Linked DNA regions of Streptosporangium becharense. Each later gene encodes a partner of the first gene's protein in a complex. Links are inferred from orthologs where the notes say so. Each region holds a gene or a part of one and is shown in the gene's direction. Other genes may lie near its edges.

Region 1 (11,463 bases):
CAGGCCGTCGTCGGTGATCTGCACCTGCACGGAGCTGAAGGTCACGCCGACGAGGCCGACGACGAGCGTGATCCCCGCCGGGATCAGGAGCGTGCGGTCGTCGCCGGTCAGGGCGAACACGCACAGCGCCGCGCCCGCGGTCAGGGCGGCCACGCCGACCGCGGTGAGCCAGCCGTTGCGCAGTGAGGAGACCCACACGGCGCGCTGGTCGCCGCGGAGCCGGATCCGGCGCTCCGGGACTCCGGCCGACGGTGACACCTCGTCGGGCCCGGGGCGTGCGACGAGCGCGCCGAGGGCCGCACCGGCGAGCAGTCCCGCGAACGGCACCGCCGCACCCCAGGCGAGGTCGCCTGCCTCCCGCCAGTCGGGGACGTCGAGGTTGGCCCAGACCGTGGCCGCCTGCAGCCCCAGGACGAACAGGCCGCCGCCGCCCAGCATGGCGCCGACCGCCGTGCGACCCGCCCGCCGCCCGAGCACCCGTGCCCGGCCGACGGCCGACGTGCAGGCGGCGATCATGATCGCCGCCCACAGGCCCACCCCGACCAGGAGCGCGACGGCGAACGACGCCGACCGGTCAGGGGCGCCCGACAGCCCCCAGTGGACGGCCACCGGGTCGGGCAGCCGGTCGCGCAGCGCGAACGGGACGGCCACCAACGTGATGGTCACGAGCGCGAACCAGACGGTGGCCATGACAAGAAAACGGCCTCGCAGACCCATAGCGATCTTTCCTTCCGGGGACCGGGCGCCGGGCCCGGTCATGAGAGCTCCCTGATGAGCTCGATGACGTCGTCGTGGCGGTAGCCGTACTGCACCGCCTCGGCGAGCAGAGCGCGCAGCTTCTCCTCGATCACGCTGCGCGGGTCGGGACGGCTGAGGATGCTCACACCGCGGCCGCGGCGGAACTCCAGCACCCCCTCGTCGCGCAGCTCGCGCAGAGCGCGCAGCACGGTGTTGGCGTTGACGCCGAGCGCCGCGGCCATGTCACGGGCGGGCGGAAGCCGGTCGCCCGGAGCGTACGACCCCTCGGCGACGGCGCGCCTGATCGCCTCGGCGACCTGCTCGTGCAGGGGCCGGGGATCGTGGAGATCTAAGGTGAGCAACATGATGCTAGCGACATTAGCACTATTTTCCGCGATGGTGCCACTCCTGATAGCACCATCGGGGCGGCACGATTCGTAGGACGAACCCTCGTTTATGCGTACTGAGCAAGCGGGACTAGCATCGGCCTACGTGACCACTGTGCGGCTGAACCCAACTGACAACGCTGTCTCGTTCGACACCGACGCCCTGGTCGTCGGCGTCCACACCGGACCGGACGGCCTCGTGACCGCCCCGGGGGCCGAGGGCCTCGACGACGCGCTCGGCGGCAGACTCGCGGCGACGCTCGGCAGCGTCGGCGCGAAGGGCCAGGCCGGAGAGGTCTCCAAGATCCCGACCTTCGGCGCGCTGACCGCGCCGCTGCTGGTCGTCGTCGGCCTGGGCGACGCCCCCGAGGGCGACTACGACGCCGAAGCCCTGCGCCGCGCCGCCGGCGCGGCGGTCCGCACCCTGCCGGGCACCGCCCGGGTGGCGCTCGCCCTGCCCGCCGCGAACGCCGAGCAGGCCGGAGCGGTGGCCCTGGGCGGCCTGCTGGGCGCCTACTCCTTCACCAAGTACCGCACCGGCGACGACACGGCCGCCCCGGTGGGCGAGGTGACCGTGCTGAGCCGCGCCGAGGGCGCCGAGGCCACGGTCGGGCGCGCCACCACCCTGGCCGAGTCGGTCTCGCTGGTCCGCGACCTGGTCAACACCCCGCCGTCCGACCTGTGGCCCGCCCGGTTCGCCGAGATCGCCGAGCAGGTGGGCACCGAGGCCGGCCTCGCGGTCGAGGTCCTCGACGAAAAGGGCCTGAAGGAGGGCGGCTACGGCGGCATCCTCGCCGTCGGGCAGGGCTCGGCCAACCCGCCGCGGCTGGTCCGCCTCGCCTACAGCCACCCCGACGCGGCCAAGACGCTCGCGTTCGTCGGCAAGGGCATCACCTTCGACTCGGGCGGCCTGTCGCTCAAGCCGTCGGCCTCGATGGACTGGATGAAGTCCGACATGGGTGGCGCGGGTGCCGTCTTCGGCGCGCTCCTCGCGATCGCCCGGCTGGGCCTGAAGATCAACGCGGTCGGCTACCTCTGCCTGGCCGAGAACATGCCGAGCGGCACCGCGCAGCGTCCCTCCGACGTGTTCACCAGCTTCGCCGGCAAGACGGTCGAGGTGCTCGACACCGACGCCGAGGGCCGCCTGGTGCTGATCGACGGCATCGCCCGCGCCGGCCAGGACGACCCGGACGTCATCGTCGACGTCGCCACCCTCACCGGCGCGCAGATCGTCGCGCTGGGCTGGCGGACGGCGGGCGTCATGGGCAACGACGACGACCTGCGCGACGAGGTCGTCGCCGTGGCCGGCGAGCAGGGCGAGGCCGCCTGGCCCATGCCCCTGCCCGAGGAGCTCCGCAAGGGCCTCGACTCCCCCGTGGCCGACATCGCCAACCTGCACCCCGAGCGTTTCGGCGGGATGCTGACGGCGGCCCTCTTCCTGCGGGAGTTCGTGCCGGAGGGAGTCCGCTGGGCCCACATCGACATGGCCGGTCCCGCCTTCAACAAGGGTGAGGCCCACGGCTACACGCCGAAGGGCGGCACCGGGGCGATCACCCGGACGCTCGTCGGTCTCGCCGAGCGCTATGCGGGCATGACGTCGTAGTCGTCGCCGCGCAAGCGGGTCACATACGACGTAGACAGATGAAAAGATGCGGTTGCCGGGGCCAGGCCGAGAGCGGGCACCGGCGCAGCGTCGAGCCGGACCCGGCCGCGCCATGGATACGATCAAGGATCCGCGAGGCCGGCTCGGGTCCGGGCCGGGCGCGACCGTGAACACGGTATTCCGATCCGACAAGGAGCTTTCCTGTGGCTGATGGCAGCGGCCCCTACGACATCGTCGTCCTGGGTGGCGGTAGCGGTGGGTACGCCTGTGCCCTGCGGGCGGCCGAGCTGGGCAAGACGGTCGCGCTGATCGAGAAGGACAAGATCGGCGGCACTTGCCTGCACCGGGGGTGCATCCCCACCAAGGCTCTTCTGCACTCCGCGGAAGTGGCCGACGAGACCCGGGAGAGCGCGGCCTTCGGCGTCAAGGCCCGGTTCGAGGGCATCGACGTGCCCTCGGTCCACGCGTTCAAGGACAAGATCGTCAGTCGCGCCTGGCGGGGCGTGCAGGGCCTGCTCAAGAGCAAGGGCATCACGATCGTCGAGGGCGAGGGCCGCCTCGCGGGCCCGAACCGGGTGGCCGTCGGTTCCGAGGTGTACGAGGGCCGCAACATCGTGCTGGCCACGGGTTCGGCGCCCAGGTCGCTGCCCGGCCTGGAGATCGACGGTGAGCGGGTCATCACCAGCGAGCACGCGCTCAGGCTCGACCGGGTGCCCACCTCGGTGGTCGTCCTGGGCGGCGGCGTCATCGGTGTCGAGTTCGCCAGCATCTGGCGTTCCTTCGGCGCCGAGGTGACCATCGTCGAGGCCCTGCCGCACCTGCTCCCGCTCGAGGAGGAGTCCAGCTCCAAGCTGCTGGAGCGCGCCTTCCGCCGCCGCGGCATCAAGCAGGAGCTGGGCGTCTTCTTCGACGGCGTCAAGACCACCGACACCGGCGTGGTCGTCACCCTGGCGAACGGCAAGACCATCGACGCCGAGCTGCTGCTCGTGGCGGTCGGTCGCGGCGCCGTCACCGCCGGCATGGGTTTCGAGGAGGCGGGCGTCGCGATCGAGCGCGGCACCGTCACCGTGGACGAGTTCTGCCAGACCAGCGTTCCGGGCGTGTACGCGGTCGGCGACCTCATCCCGACCCTGCAGCTGGCCCACGCCGGCTTCGCCGAGGGCATCCTGGTGGCCGAGCACATCGCCGGCCTGAACCCCGTGCCGATCGACTACGACGGCGTGCCGCGGATCACCTACTCCGACCCCGAGGTCGCCTCGGTGGGCATCACCTCCGCACAGGCCCGGGAGCGCGGTCACGAGATCGTCGAGTTCACCTACGACCTCGCGGGCAACCCCAAGAGCCAGATCCTGCAGACGCAGGGTGCGGTCAAGGTCATCGCCCAGAAGGACGGCCCGGTGCTCGGTGTCCACATGGTCGGCCGCCGTATCGGCGAGCTCGTGACCGAGGGTCAGCTGATCTACAACTGGGAGGCGCTCCCCTCCGAGGTGGCGCAGCTCATCCACGCGCACCCGACCCAGTCCGAGGCCGTCGGCGAGGCGATGCTGGCGCTGGCCGGCAAGCCGCTGCACGTCCACAACTAAGTAAGCCCTCCCCGGAACGCGAGAGAAGACACCAATGCCGAAGTCCGTACAGATGCCCCAGCTCGGTGAGAGCGTCACGGAGGGCACCGTCACCCGTTGGCTGAAGAAGGAGGGCGAGCGCGTCGAGGCCGACGAGCCGCTCCTCGAAGTCTCCACCGACAAGGTCGACACCGAGATCCCGTCGCCCGCGGCGGGCATCCTCACCAAGATCGTCGTCGCCGAGGACGAGACCGTCGAGGTGGGCGCCGAGCTCGCCGTCATCGACGAGAACGCCACCGAGGGCGCCGCTGTGGCGCCGGAGCCCGAGCCCCAGCCCGAGCCGGAGCCGGAGCCCGCCCCGCAGCAGCCGATCTCCTCGATCCCGCAGCCCGCCCCGCAGGCGGCGCCGGCCCCGCAGGCCGCTCCCGCCCCGGCCCCGCAGGCGGCCCCGGCTCCGCAGGCCGCTCCCGCTCCGCAGGCGGCGCCGCAGCCCGTTCCGGTCCAGGCCGCTCCCGCTCCGCAGGCCGCCCCGCCGTCCCCGATCGCCCCGGCCGCCCCCGCCGCGGCCCCGGCCGCTGCGGCGCCTTCCGGCGAGAGCCCGTACGTCACGCCGCTGGTGCGCAAGCTCGCCGCCGAGCACGACGTCGACCTGGAGGCGCTGACCGGCACCGGCGTCGGCGGACGCATCCGCAAGCAGGACGTCCTGGAGGCCGCGCGTGCCCAGCGCGAGCGCGCCGCCGCCCCGGCGCAGGCCGCGGCTCCGCAGGCCGCCGCCCCGGCGCAGGCCGCCGCCCCGGCGCCCGAGCCGGTCGCGGTCGACACCATCCTGCGCGGCCGTACGGAGAAGATGTCGCGCCTGCGCCAGACCATCGCCAAGCGCATGGTCGAGTCCCTCCAGGTCTCGGCGCAGCTCACCACCGTGGTCGAGGTCGACGTCACCAAGGTGGCCCGGCTGCGCGAGCAGGCGAAGGCCGAGTTCCAGCGGCGCGAGGGCGTCAAGCTCTCGTTCATGCCGTTCTTCGCCCTGGCCACCATCGAGGCGCTCAAGCAGCACCCGAAGCTGAACGCCACGATCAACAGCGAGACCAACGAGGTCACCTACTTCGACGCCGAGCACCTGGCCTTCGCGACGGACACCGAGCGCGGCCTGATCGTTCCGGTGATCAAGGACGCGGGTGACCTCAACATCGCCGGCCTCGCCCGTAAGATCGCCGACCTCGCCGAGCGCACCCGCACCAACAAGGTGAGCCCGGACGAGCTCGGCGGTGGCACGTTCACGCTGACCAACACCGGCAGCCGTGGCGCGCTGTTCGACACGCCGATCCTCAACCAGCCGCAGGTCGGCATGCTCGGCACCGGCGCGGTCGTCAAGCGGCCGGTGGTCCTCGACACCCCCGAGGGTGAGGTCATCGCCGTCCGCTCGATGGTGTACCTGGCGCTCAGCTACGACCACCGCCTGGTCGACGGCGCCGACGCCGCCCGCTTCCTGACGACGATCAAGCGTCGTCTCGAGGAGGGCCGTTTCGAGAACCAGCTGGGGCTCAACGCGTAAACTCCCGGCTTTCCCGCCTCCTCCGGGCCGGTCCGCGACGCGTGGGCCGGCCCGGTCGTCGTCTCCGGGGTCTCCGCTCCGTGGTGAGTCCGGCGGGTGTCCGCCTCCGAAGGTTCCGGTGGGAGGTCGGTTACATTGAACGACATGACGATCATCGTGACCGGTTCGTCCGGGCTGCTGGGATCGGCTCTGGTGCGGGCCCTGCGGGCCGACGGCGTCCGCGTGGTCCGCATGGTGCGGCGCCCGCCGCGGGGCGACGACGAGTCGTTCTGGGACCCGGAGAAGGGTGTCGTCGACCGGGCGGTCCTGGAGGGCTCGGAGGCGGTGGTCCACCTGGCCGGTGCGGGCATCGGCGACCGCCGCTGGAGCGACGCCTACAAGCGCGAGATCGTCCGCAGCCGCGTCCGGGGGACCGAGACCCTCGCCGGCGCGCTCGCGGACCTGGCAGGTGACGCTCCGGCGCTGCTGTCGGGTTCCGCGATCGGCTTCTACGGCGACACCGGAGACCGCGCGGTGGACGAGACGGCGCCGCCGGGCGAGGGGTTCCTCGCCCGGGAGGTGGTGGTGCCCTGGGAGGAGCGGACGGCGCCGGCCGAGGAGGCGGGCGTGCGGGTGGTCCGGCTGCGCACCGGCCTGGTGCTGAGCGGGCGGGGCGGCATGCTGGTGAAGATGCTGCCGGTCTTCAGGCTCGGTCTGGGCGCCCCCCTGGGCTCCGGGCGGCAGTACTGGTCGTGGATCTCCATCGACGACTGGGTCCACGCCGTCCGGCACATCCTGCGGAATCCGCAGATGTCAGGCCCGGTGAATCTGACGGCCCCCGAGCCGGTCACCAACGCGGAGTTCACCCGCGAGCTCGGCAGAGTCCTGCGTCGGCCCACGATGCCGCTGGCGGTGCCCGGCGCGGCGCTGCGCGCGGCCATGGGCGGGTTCGCCGGGGAAGGTGTGCTGATCGGCCAGCGGGTGCTCCCCCGGCGCCTGCTCGACGACGGCCACACGTTCCGGCATATGCGCCTCGGTGACGCACTGGCCGCCGTACTCTAGGGGGCCTGTTCACCGATGGAGCAGTGGGAGAACGATATGGGCAGGTCCGGGCAGTCGCACATTCTCGCGATCGGGGGCGGTTCCTTCCGCCCGTCCGCGCGTTACGGGTTCATCGAGGCGAGCCCCCTGCTCAGGTACGCCCTCGACCTCACCGGCCAGGACCGCCCCCGGCTGGGCCTGCTGGCCACCGCCACCGGTGACGACTCGGAGTGGCTGCTGAAGATGTACGGCGCGTTCCGCGAGTGGGACGTGGAGGTCAGCCACCTGACGGTCTTCCCGATGCCCAACGTCGACGACCCCCGGGAGTGGGTCCTGAGCCAGGACATGATCTACGTCAGCGGCGGCAGCGTGGCCAACCTGGCCGCCCTGTGGCGGCTGCACGGCCTGGACGAGATCTTCGAGGAGGCGTGGCGGGCCGGCGTGGTGCTGTCCGGCCAGAGCGCCGGCGCGCTCTGCTGGCACGTGGGCGGCAACACCGACTCCTTCGGGCCGACACTGCGGGTGTGGGCCGACGGCCTCGGCCTGCTGCCGTACGCCTGCGGGGTGCACTACGACTCCGACCCGCAGCGCCGCAGGCTGCTGCACGAGTCGGTGGCCTCCGGCGAACTGCCCGACGGCTACGCCGCCGACGAGGGGGTGGGCCTCCACTACGTGGGCACCGAGTTCATCCAGGCCGTCGCCGTCGACCGTGACGCCTACGCCTACCGGGTCGAGCACGACGGGGCGGGAGGGGCCAAGGAGTTCCGCATCGAGCCTCGGCTTCTCACGTCTTGATGAGCGGCGGGTCAATTACTCTTGATGCGTGAGTGAGCTGGCGTTCGTCCGTCTCGGTGTCGACTTCCCCTACGAGCAGGCTTGGGACCTCCAACGGCGGATCCACGCCCGGCGGGTCGCCGGTGAGATCCCCGACACCTGCCTGATGCTTGAACACGCGCCCGTCTACACGGCCGGCAGGCGCACCGCCCCGCACGAGCGGCCCACCGACGGCACCCCCGTCATCGACGTCGACCGCGGTGGCCGGATCACCTGGCACGGCCCCGGTCAGCTGGTCGGCTACCCCATCGTCAAGCTCGGCGAGCGGCTCGACGTCACCTCCTACGTCCGGCTGCTGGAGGAGACGCTCATCCACGTCTGCGCCGACTTCGGGGTGCAGGCGGGCCGGGTCGAGGGCCGCGGCGGCGTCTGGGTGGCCGGAGACCCCTCGCACGGGCTGCCCGACCGGAAGGTCGGCGCGATCGGCATCCGGGTCTCCGGCGGGGTGACGATGCACGGCTTCGCGCTCAACTGCTCCAACGACCCGAGCTGGTACAACCGGATCGTCCCCTGCGGGATCAGCGACGCCGGGGTCTCCTCGCTGTCGGCGGAGACGGGCCGCCGGATCGTGGTCGACGAGGTCCTGCCGTACGCCGAGAAGCACCTGGCGGAGGCGCTCGGCGCGCAGCCCTTCGAGCTGCCGGAGGAGGAGCTGTTCCGGCGGTGAGCCCCCTGTCGGCGCGGCCTCCGGCGGGACATAAGCTGGGGAGGTGAGCGAGCGTGACGATATGGACAGCACCTCGACGTACAGCACCTCGGTCCGGCGACCGATGAAGGAGCTCGCATGACCGTCGCCCCCGAAGGCCGAAAGCTCCTCCGTCTGGAGGTCCGCAACGCCGCGACCCCCATCGAGAAGAAGCCTGAGTGGATCAAAACCCGGTTCCGGACCGGCCCCAACCACACCGAGCTGCGGGCGCTCGTCCAGCGCGAGGGCCTGCACACGGTCTGTCAGGAGGCCGGGTGCCCCAACATCTCCGAGTGCTGGGAAGACCGTGAGGCCACCTTCCTCATCGGTGGTGACCAGTGCACCCGGCGCTGTGACTTCTGCCAGATCGACACCGGAAAGCCCAAGGCGTACGACACCGACGAGCCGCGCCGCGTGGCCGAGTCGGTGCGGCAGATGGGCCTGAACTACGCGACCGTGACCGGTGTCGCCCGCGACGACCTGCCCGACGGTGGCGCGTGGCTGTACGCCGAGACGGCGCGGCAGATCCACGACCTCCTGCCGGGCTGCGGCGTCGAACTGCTGGTGCCCGACTTCAACGGCGACCAGGCCCAGTTGGAGGAGGTCTTCTCCGCCAGGCCCGAGGTCTTCGCGCACAACGTCGAGACCGTGCCGCGGATCTTCAAGCGCATCCGGCCGGCGTTCCGCTACGAGCGGTCCCTGGAAGTGATCACCAAGGCCCGCCAGGCCGGGCTGGTGACCAAGTCGAACCTCATCCTCGGCATGGGCGAGGAGCGCGAGGAGGTCGTCCAGGCCATGCGCGACCTGCACGAGGCCGGCTGTGACCTGCTGACCGTGACCCAGTACCTGCGTCCCACCCCCCGGCACCACCCCGTGGACCGCTGGGTGAAGCCCGAGGAGTTCGTGGAGCTCCAGAAGGAGGCGGAGGCCATCGGTTTCGCCGGTGTCATGTCCGGCCCGCTGGTCCGTTCCTCCTACCGGGCCGGGCGGCTCTACAAGCAGGCCGTCGAGGCCCGTCAGCGCGCCTGACCCGTCGCGGACGCCCTCCCCCGCGCCGGTACGGGGGAGGGCGTCACGCGTCTGCGGGCCCCCGCGGCACCCGCCGGGGGTTCCGCGCACGCCCGCCCGCGCCGTCCCGGGCCATCCGCGTGTCGTCCGCCCGGGGTCCCGCGGGCCGGTCGGCAGGTCACGTTTTCACTTCTTGACCCCGGGATTTGTATCCTTCAGAACATGGCCAAGAAGCCCGAAGACTCAGAGCGCCCGGGGCGCGTCAAGCAGCTCCGCATGATCGCGCAGATCATCAAGCAGGCCAATCCCAAGGGGATGCCGATCGTCTACGCCTCGGCGCTCGGCACGCTGGCGTTGTGCATCGTGATCGGGCTGGTCACCGGCTGGTTCTGGTACCTGCTGTTCATCGGGATCATGCTGGCCATGACCGTCGGCCTCGTCGTCTTCGGCCAGTTGGCGCAGAAGGCGCAGTACTCCATGCTGCACGGCCAGGTCGGCGCCGCCGCCGCGATCCTGCAGAGCATGCGCGGCAACTGGCAGGTCACCCCCGCCGTCGCGGTCACCCGCGACCAGGACATCGTGCACCGCGTGGTCGGCTACCCCGGTGTCGTCCTGGTCTCCGAGGGGCCGGGCAACCGCGTGCAGAAGATGCTCGTGGCGGAGAAGAAGCGCATCCAGCGGATCGCGCTGGACATCCCCGTCTACGACATCCAGTCCGGTGACGGCGAGGGGCAGATCCCGCTGGCCAAGCTCCAGCGGCACCTGATGAAGCTGCCCCGCAACCTGAAGAAGCCCGCGATCTACGAGGTCAACAACCGGCTCAAGGCGCTGCCGCAGACGCTGCCGATGCCCAAGGGCCCGCTGCCGCGCGGGGCGAAGATGCCCAGGCCGAGGATTCGCTGATGACTCTCGCCGGGGTGAGCCGCCACGCGGTCGACGCGACGGTCACCTCCCGGGCCAACCGCGGCTGGTGGGACCGCTCCTCCGACGAGTACCAGGCCGAGCACGGCGAGTTCCTGCGTGACTCCGGCTTCGTCTGGTGCCCCGAGGGCCTGGACGAGACCGACGCCCGCCTGCTCGGCGACGTGGCGGGCAAGGACGTCCTGGAGATCGGCTGCGGCGCCGGCCAGTGCGGGCGGTGGCTGACGGGCCGGGGCGCCAGGGTGACCGGTTTCGACCTGTCGTTCCGCCAGCTCCAGCACTCCCGCCGGATCGACCTGGACACCGGTTCCTCGCTGCCGGTGGTTCAGGCCGACGCCGAGTCTCTGCCGTTCGCCGACGGCTCGTTCGACCTGGCCTGCTCGGCGTTCGGCGCGCTGCCGTTCGTGGCCGACGCGGGCGCCGTGCTGGCCGAGGCGCGCCGGGTGCTGCGCCCGGGGGGGCTGCTGGTCTTCTCGGTGACCCACCCGATCCGCTGGGCCTTCCCCGACGACCCGGGCCCCGCCGGGCTGACCTCCGACCGGTCCTACTTCGACCGGTCGCCGTACGTGGAGATGGGCGACGACGGGCAGCCGTCCTACGTCGAGCACCACCGCACGCTGGGCGACTGGGTGGGGCTCATCACCGCCGCCGGGCTGGTGCTGCGGAGCCTGACCGAGCCGGAGTGGCCGAGCGGCCACGAGCGTGAGTGGGGCGGCTGGAGCCCGCTGCGCGGCCGTCACCTGCCCGGCACCGCGATCTTCAGCTGCACGCGTTAGGCGCGCCGGACACGCGTTAGACGCGCCGAGCCGCACACGGCCGCGTCTCCGCCCCGCGACGGGGTGGAGGACGCGGCCGTTTCGTCGTGCGGGCTCTCCCCGCCGCGGGACGGACGGGGAGGTCACGTCCGGGCTCTCCCCGCCGCGGGACGGACGGGGAGGTCACGTCGCGGGGCCGCGCGGCCGGTCGGGTCCGTGCGTTCGTCCGTGCGGCCGGGTCGGGCCCATGAGACCGGTCCGTGCGGCCGGTTCGAAGACGGACGGCCGGGTTCAGTCCGGGATGGCTGGTTCGAAGACGGACGGCCGGGTTCAGTCCGGGATGGCTGGTTCGAAGACGGACGGCCGGGTTCGGCCCGGGTGACCGGTTCAGAGACGGAC
Region 2 (5,786 bases), 3.2 Mb from region 1 along the record:
AGGAGACCGTCGACGCGCTGTTCCTGCTGGAGCGTCTCGAACCGATGTCCCTGGCGGAGCTGCGGGCGGCGGGGGACGATCTGGCGGCTCTTCTCGAAGATGTCACCCGGAAGATACGAGTTGAATATCGGCTGGTCGAACCGGCCTGATCGATCCGCGGAAGGTCCTGAACAGGAACGGAACGGTTGAGCCGGTCCCCGGCGCCGACCGTTTTAAGCTGTCCTGAGAGGATCGACGAGGGAAGCTGAGGCCAGAAGGGCGCAGGTCCGGGCCGAGGCGAGTAGCCTTGGACAGGTTCTCTATCATCAACGCCGATCTGCGGAAGAGGGCGATTTCCGCCGTGTCGTCTGAGTCGTCGCGGACAAACCCGCTGGCAGCCTTTGGTCAGAACGAATGGCTGGTCGACGAGCTGTACCAGAAGTACCTCCAGGATCCCGAGTCCGTAGACCGCGCCTGGTGGAACTTCTTCGCTGACTACAGCCCTGATTCCGGGTCCGGCAAAGCCGCGACCCAGGGCGCGGCGACCGCCGCGTCCACTCCTCCGACAACCGCACCGGCCACGGCTCCGGCAGGCAAGACCCCGACCAAGGCCGAGCCTGCGGCGAAGCCCGCGGCCGGCAAGACTCCGGCGGCCGCGGCCGCCCCGGCTGACAGACCCAAGCAGGAGACGCAGTTGCCCACCGCCACCGGCGCCGAGGAGATCCGACTCCGGGGCGCGGCCGCCAGGACCGCCGCCAACATGGAGGCCAGTCTCGTCGTACCGACGGCGACGAGTGTCCGCGCGGTGCCGGCCAAGCTGCTGATCGACAACCGCATCGTGATCAACAACCACCTGTCGCGCGGTCGCGGCGGCAAGGTGTCGTTCACGCATCTCATCGGCTACGCGGTGGTCAAGGCCCTCAAGGTCCTGCCCGAGATGAACCACTCCTACACCGAGGTCGACGGCAAGCCGGTGCTGGTCAAGCCCGAGCACGTCAACCTGGGTCTGGCCATCGACGTCGCCAAGAGCGACGGCACCCGCCAGCTCCTGGTGCCGTCGATCAAGGCGACCGAGCGGATGGACTTCCGCCAGTTCTGGGTCGCCTACGAGGACGTGGTGCGCAAGGCCAGGGCGGGCAAGCTCGGCGTCGACGACTTCTCCGGCACCACGATCTCGCTCACCAACCCGGGCACCATCGGCACCGTGCACTCGGTGCCGCGCCTGATGCCGGGCCAGGGCACGATCATCGGCGTCGGCGCGATGGAGTACCCCGCGGAGTACCAGGGGGCGTCCCCCGAGACCCTCTCCCGCCTGGCGGTGAGCAAGGTCATGACGCTCACCAGCACCTACGACCACCGGATCATCCAGGGGGCCCAGTCGGGCGACTTCCTGCGCCAGGTCCACCGGCTCCTGCTGGGCGAGGAGGGCTTCTACGACGAGGTCTTCGAGTCCCTCCGGATCCCCTACGAGCCGATCCGCTGGGTCCAGGACATCTCGACCACGCACGACGACGACGTGGCCAAGTCGGCCCGGGTCCTCGAGCTGATCCACGCCTTCCGGGTCCGGGGCCACCTGATGGCCGACACCGACCCGCTGGAGTACAAGCAGCGCAAGCACCCCGACCTCGACATCAAGTCGCACGGCCTGACCCTGTGGGACCTGGAGCGCGAGTTCGCCACCGGCGGGTTCGGCGGCCGTCCCCTGATGAAGCTGCGCGAGATCCTCGGCGTGCTGCGCGACTCCTACTGCCGCACCATCGGCGTGGAGTACATGCACATCCAGAACCCGGAGGAGCGGGCCTGGATCCAGGCGCGCGTCGAGCGCCCGCACGCCAAGCCCGACCGCACCGAGCAGCTGCGCATCCTGGAGCGGCTGAACACCGCCGAGGCGTTCGAGACGTTCCTGCAGACCAAGTTCGTCGGCCAGAAGCGTTTCTCGCTGGAGGGCGGCGAGTCGCTGATCCCGCTGCTCGACTCGGTGCTGTCGGCCGCGGCGCAGGAGCAGCTCGACGAGGCCGTGATCGGCATGGCCCACCGCGGCCGGCTGAACGTGCTGGCCAACATCGTCGGCAAGTCGTACGGGCAGATCTTCGGCGAGTTCGAGGGCAACATCGACCCGCGCAGTGCCCACGGCTCCGGCGACGTGAAGTACCACCTGGGCGCCACCGGTGACTTCGTCTCGCCCGACGGCTCCAAGCTGAAGACCTCGGTCGTGGCCAACCCCTCCCACCTGGAGACGGTCGACCCGGTCCTGGAGGGTGTGGTCCGCGCCAAGCAGGACCTCCTGGAGCGCGGCGAGGAGGGCTTCAGCGTCCTGCCGCTGCTCGTCCACGGCGACGCCGCCTTCGCCGGCCAGGGCGTGGTGGCCGAGACCCTCAACCTGTCGCAGCTGCGCGGCTACCGCACCGGCGGCACCGTGCACATCGTGGTCAACAACCAGGTCGGCTTCACCACCAGCCCGGCCAGCTCGCGCTCCAGCGTGTACGCCACCGACGTGGCCCGGATGATCCAGGCGCCGATCTTCCACGTGAACGGCGACGACCCCGAGGCGGTGGCCCGGGTCGGCCGCCTGGCCTTCGAGTACCGCCAGGCGTTCCGCAAGGACGTCGTGATCGACCTGATCTGCTACCGGCGCCGGGGTCACAACGAGTCCGACAACCCGGGCTTCACCCAGCCGCTGATGTACGACCTGATCGACGCCAAGCGCTCCACCCGGAAGCTCTACACCGAGGCGCTGATCGGCCGGGGCGACATCACGGTGGAGGAGGCCGAGAGCGCGCTCCGCGACTACCAGGCCAAGCTGGAGAACGCCTTCGCCGAGACCCGGGCCGCGGTCAAGGGGCACGGAGAGTTCTCCCGCCCGGTCGACATGGAGACCGTGCCCTGGTCGCACGAGGACGTCGAGACCGCGATCTCCGAGGAGACCGTCAAGCGGATCGTCGACACCCAGCTCAACATGCCCGAGGGCTTCACCGTCCATCCGCGTCTGCTGCCGGTGTTGCAGCGCCGCGGGCAGATGGTCACCGAGGACCGCATCGACTGGGGCATGGGCGAGACCCTCGCCTTCGGCTCGCTGCTGATCGACGGCCACCCGGTCCGTCTCGTGGGCCAGGACTCCCGGCGCGGCACGTTCACCCAGCGCCACGCCGTGCTGGTCGACCGGGTCACCGGTGAGGAGCACACCCCGCTCAAGACGTTCAACCAGGGCACCACGAAGTTCTACGTCTACGACTCCCTGCTGAGCGAGTACGCCGCGCTCGGCTTCGAGTACGGCTACAGCGTCGAGCGTCCCGAGGCCCTGGTCTGCTGGGAGGCGCAGTTCGGCGACTTCGTCGACGGTGCCCAGACCGTGATCGACGAGTACATCGCCTCGGGCGAGCAGAAGTGGGGCCAGCGCTCCGGCGTCACCCTGCTGCTGCCGCACGGCTACGAGGGTCAGGGGCCCGACCACTCCTCGGCCCGCATCGAGCGTTTCCTGCAGCTGTGCGCGCAGGACAACATGACGGTGGCCCAGCCGACCCTGCCGGCCAACTACTTCCACCTGTTGCGCTGGCAGACCCTGTCGAACCGGCACCGCCCGCTGGTGGTGTTCACGCCGAAGTCGCTGCTGCGGCACAAGGCGGCGGTCTCGGCGGTCTCCGACTTCACCTCGGGGTCGTTCCAGCCGGTGCTGGGTGACACGACGGTCGACCCGGGTGGCGTCCGCAAGGTCGTGCTGGTCTCCGGAAAGCTCTACTACGACCTGGCCGCGGCCCGTGACAGGCTGGGCCGCAACGACACGGCGATCATCCGCCTGGAGCGGCTCTACCCGTTCCCGGGCAACCCGCTGGCGACCGAGCTGGAGCGTTACGCGGGGAACGTGGAGCTGGTCTGGGCACAGGACGAGCCGCTCAACATGGGCCCGTGGCCGTTCCTGGCGCTGAAGATGGCGGAGAACCCGAACGTGTTCGGCGGCCGTCCGATCCGCCGGGTCTCCCGCAAGGCCAACTCGTCGCCGGCGACCGGTTCGCACGCCGCGCACGAGGCCGAGCTGCAGCAGATCCTGAGCGAGGTCTTCGGCTAGTGGTTCCGCGGCGGTCCCGCCCGGGGCCGCCGCCGGCGCGGAGGCGTCACACCCGAGAAGTCCCCCGCAGGAACCTCTGCGGGGGACTTCTCCGTTATCGCAAACAGCACCACGAGGAGAACGATGTACTTCACCGATCGGGGCATCGAGGAGCTCGTCGAGCGCCGCGGCGAGGAGGAGGTCAGCATCACCTGGCTGGCCGAGCGGCTGCGTGAGTTCGTCGACCTGAACCCCGAGTTCGAGACCCCGGTGGAACGCCTGTCGACCTGGCTGGCCCGTCTCGACGACGAGGACGAGTAACAGGACACCGAGCAAGACACGACATATCTTGACCTCTCGCAAGACGCGACATATCGTGTTTTGCAAAAGGAGGTCTTCACCATGCGGCAATGGACCATCGACAAACCCGAGCAGCTCACCTTCGCCTCCGTGAGCAGGCTCAACGTCCGGATCGTGGCGGGCAGGCTAGCGGTGCTGGCCAGTGACGGCCCCGCCGCACTCGAGGTCACCGACGTCGGCGACCCGCCGCTGATCGTCACCCATGACGACGAGGGCGTCCTGACCGTCACCTACAAGGACCTCACCTGGGAGGGCCTGCTGGGCTGGCTCCGCCCGGGTCGCCGGCAGGCGACGCTGGCGTTGACCGTGCCCAAGGAGTGCCCGGTCAACGTGGGGGTGGTCTCCGCCTCCGCGGTCGTCACCGGGCTGGAGGGCCGCACCTCGGTCAAGAGCGTCTCCGGCGACGTCGTGCTCGACGGGGTGAGCGGTGAGATCCACACCGACACCGTCTCCGGCGACGTCGAGAGCCGGGGGCTGGTCGGCGACCTGTCGTTCAAGAGCGTCTCCGGTGATCTGACCATCGCCCGGGGCACACCCCGCCGGCTGAGCGCCACCACCGTCTCCGGCCGGATCACCGCGGACCTGGAGCTCCCACCGACCGGCCACGTGACGATGAACAGCGTCTCCGGCGAGATCATGCTCCGGCTCCCGTCCACGGTCGAGACCGACGTGACGATCCGCTCCACCTCGGGCAGGCTCGGCACCGCCTTCACCGAACTCGACCACTCCTCACAGGCCGGTGCGAAGACACTGACCGGCCGGATCGGCGGCGGCATGGCGTCACTGACCGCGAACACCGTCTCCGCCGACGTCACGCTGTTGAAGGGAGCCGAGGCATGAGCCCGGTCTTCGGTCACGGACGGCTCCGGCTGTACCTCCTCAAGCTCCTGGAGGAGAGCCCGCGCCACGGGTACGAGGTGATCCGGTTGCTGCAGGACCGGTTCCTCGGGGTCTACTCCCCCTCACCCGGCACGATCTACCCGCGCCTGGCCCGCCTGGAGGAGGAGGGCCTGGTCACCCACGAGGTCGTCGACGGCAAGAAGGTCTTCACCATCACCGAGCGGGGCCGGGCCGAGCTCAATGAGCGGCTCGACGAACTCGCCGACCTGGAACAGGAGATCGCCGACTCCGTCCGCGACATCGCCCGCGAGGTCAAGGAGGACGTACGCGACACGGTCAGGTCCCTGCGCGAGGAGCTCACCCAGATGGCGCGAGACGTGCGCCAGGGGGCCAGGCAGGCCGATGAACAGGCCAGACGCGCGCAGAAGGAGGCCAGGCGCGCGCAGCGCGAGGCCTGGCGCACGCAGAAGGCGGAGTGGCAGCGGCAGACCACCGAGTGGAAGGAAGAGTGGAAGCGGGTCTGGGCCGACGGGTTCACCGGCGAGGGTTCACCCGCCGGTGACGC

The links.
Region 2: sucB (region 1) and F4562_RS21710 share a complex: the UniProt entries of both Escherichia coli proteins name them as parts of the 2-oxoglutarate dehydrogenase (OGDH) complex. The link is inferred for Streptosporangium becharense from one-to-one orthologs.

Annotation. Positions count from the first base shown.
Region 1 is NZ_JACHMP010000001.1:1,756,711-1,768,173, forward strand. Bases 3,771-6,592 are described here. They hold sucB (2-oxoglutarate dehydrogenase, E2 component, dihydrolipoamide succinyltransferase), read left to right. Parts: upstream 3,771-4,344; coding sequence 4,345-5,841; downstream 5,842-6,592. Other genes in these bases: lpdA (dihydrolipoyl dehydrogenase), read left to right, coding at 3,771-4,310; F4562_RS07540 (TIGR01777 family oxidoreductase), read left to right, coding at 5,986-6,592. Also shown: F4562_RS07515 (DUF1648 domain-containing protein), read right to left, coding at 1-717; F4562_RS07520 (GntR family transcriptional regulator), read right to left, coding at 756-1,103; F4562_RS07525 (leucyl aminopeptidase), read left to right, coding at 1,195-2,727; more of lpdA, read left to right, coding at 2,931-3,770; more of F4562_RS07540, read left to right, coding at 6,593-6,882; F4562_RS07545 (Type 1 glutamine amidotransferase-like domain-containing protein), read left to right, coding at 6,919-7,656; lipoyl(octanoyl) transferase LipB, read left to right, coding at 7,685-8,362; lipA (lipoyl synthase), read left to right, coding at 8,480-9,409; F4562_RS07560 (DUF4191 domain-containing protein), read left to right, coding at 9,611-10,291; F4562_RS07565 (class I SAM-dependent methyltransferase), read left to right, coding at 10,291-11,085; F4562_RS07570 (RDD family protein), read right to left, coding at 11,452-11,463. UniProt on the Escherichia coli protein: E2 component of the 2-oxoglutarate dehydrogenase (OGDH) complex which catalyzes the second step in the conversion of 2-oxoglutarate to succinyl-CoA and CO(2).
Region 2 is NZ_JACHMP010000001.1:4,911,703-4,917,488, reverse strand. What follows is about bases 1-4,242. They hold F4562_RS21710 (multifunctional oxoglutarate decarboxylase/oxoglutarate dehydrogenase thiamine pyrophosphate-binding subunit/dihydrolipoyllysine-residue succinyltransferase subunit), read left to right. Parts: upstream 1-340; coding sequence 341-4,042; downstream 4,043-4,242. Other genes in these bases: F4562_RS21705 (DUF6104 family protein), read left to right, coding at 4,166-4,242; F4562_RS21715 (B3/B4 domain-containing protein), read left to right, coding at 1-149. Also shown: more of F4562_RS21705, read left to right, coding at 4,243-4,342; F4562_RS21700 (DUF4097 family beta strand repeat-containing protein), read left to right, coding at 4,424-5,221; F4562_RS21695 (PadR family transcriptional regulator), read left to right, coding at 5,218-5,786. UniProt on the Escherichia coli protein: E1 component of the 2-oxoglutarate dehydrogenase (OGDH) complex which catalyzes the decarboxylation of 2-oxoglutarate, the first step in the conversion of 2-oxoglutarate to succinyl-CoA and CO(2).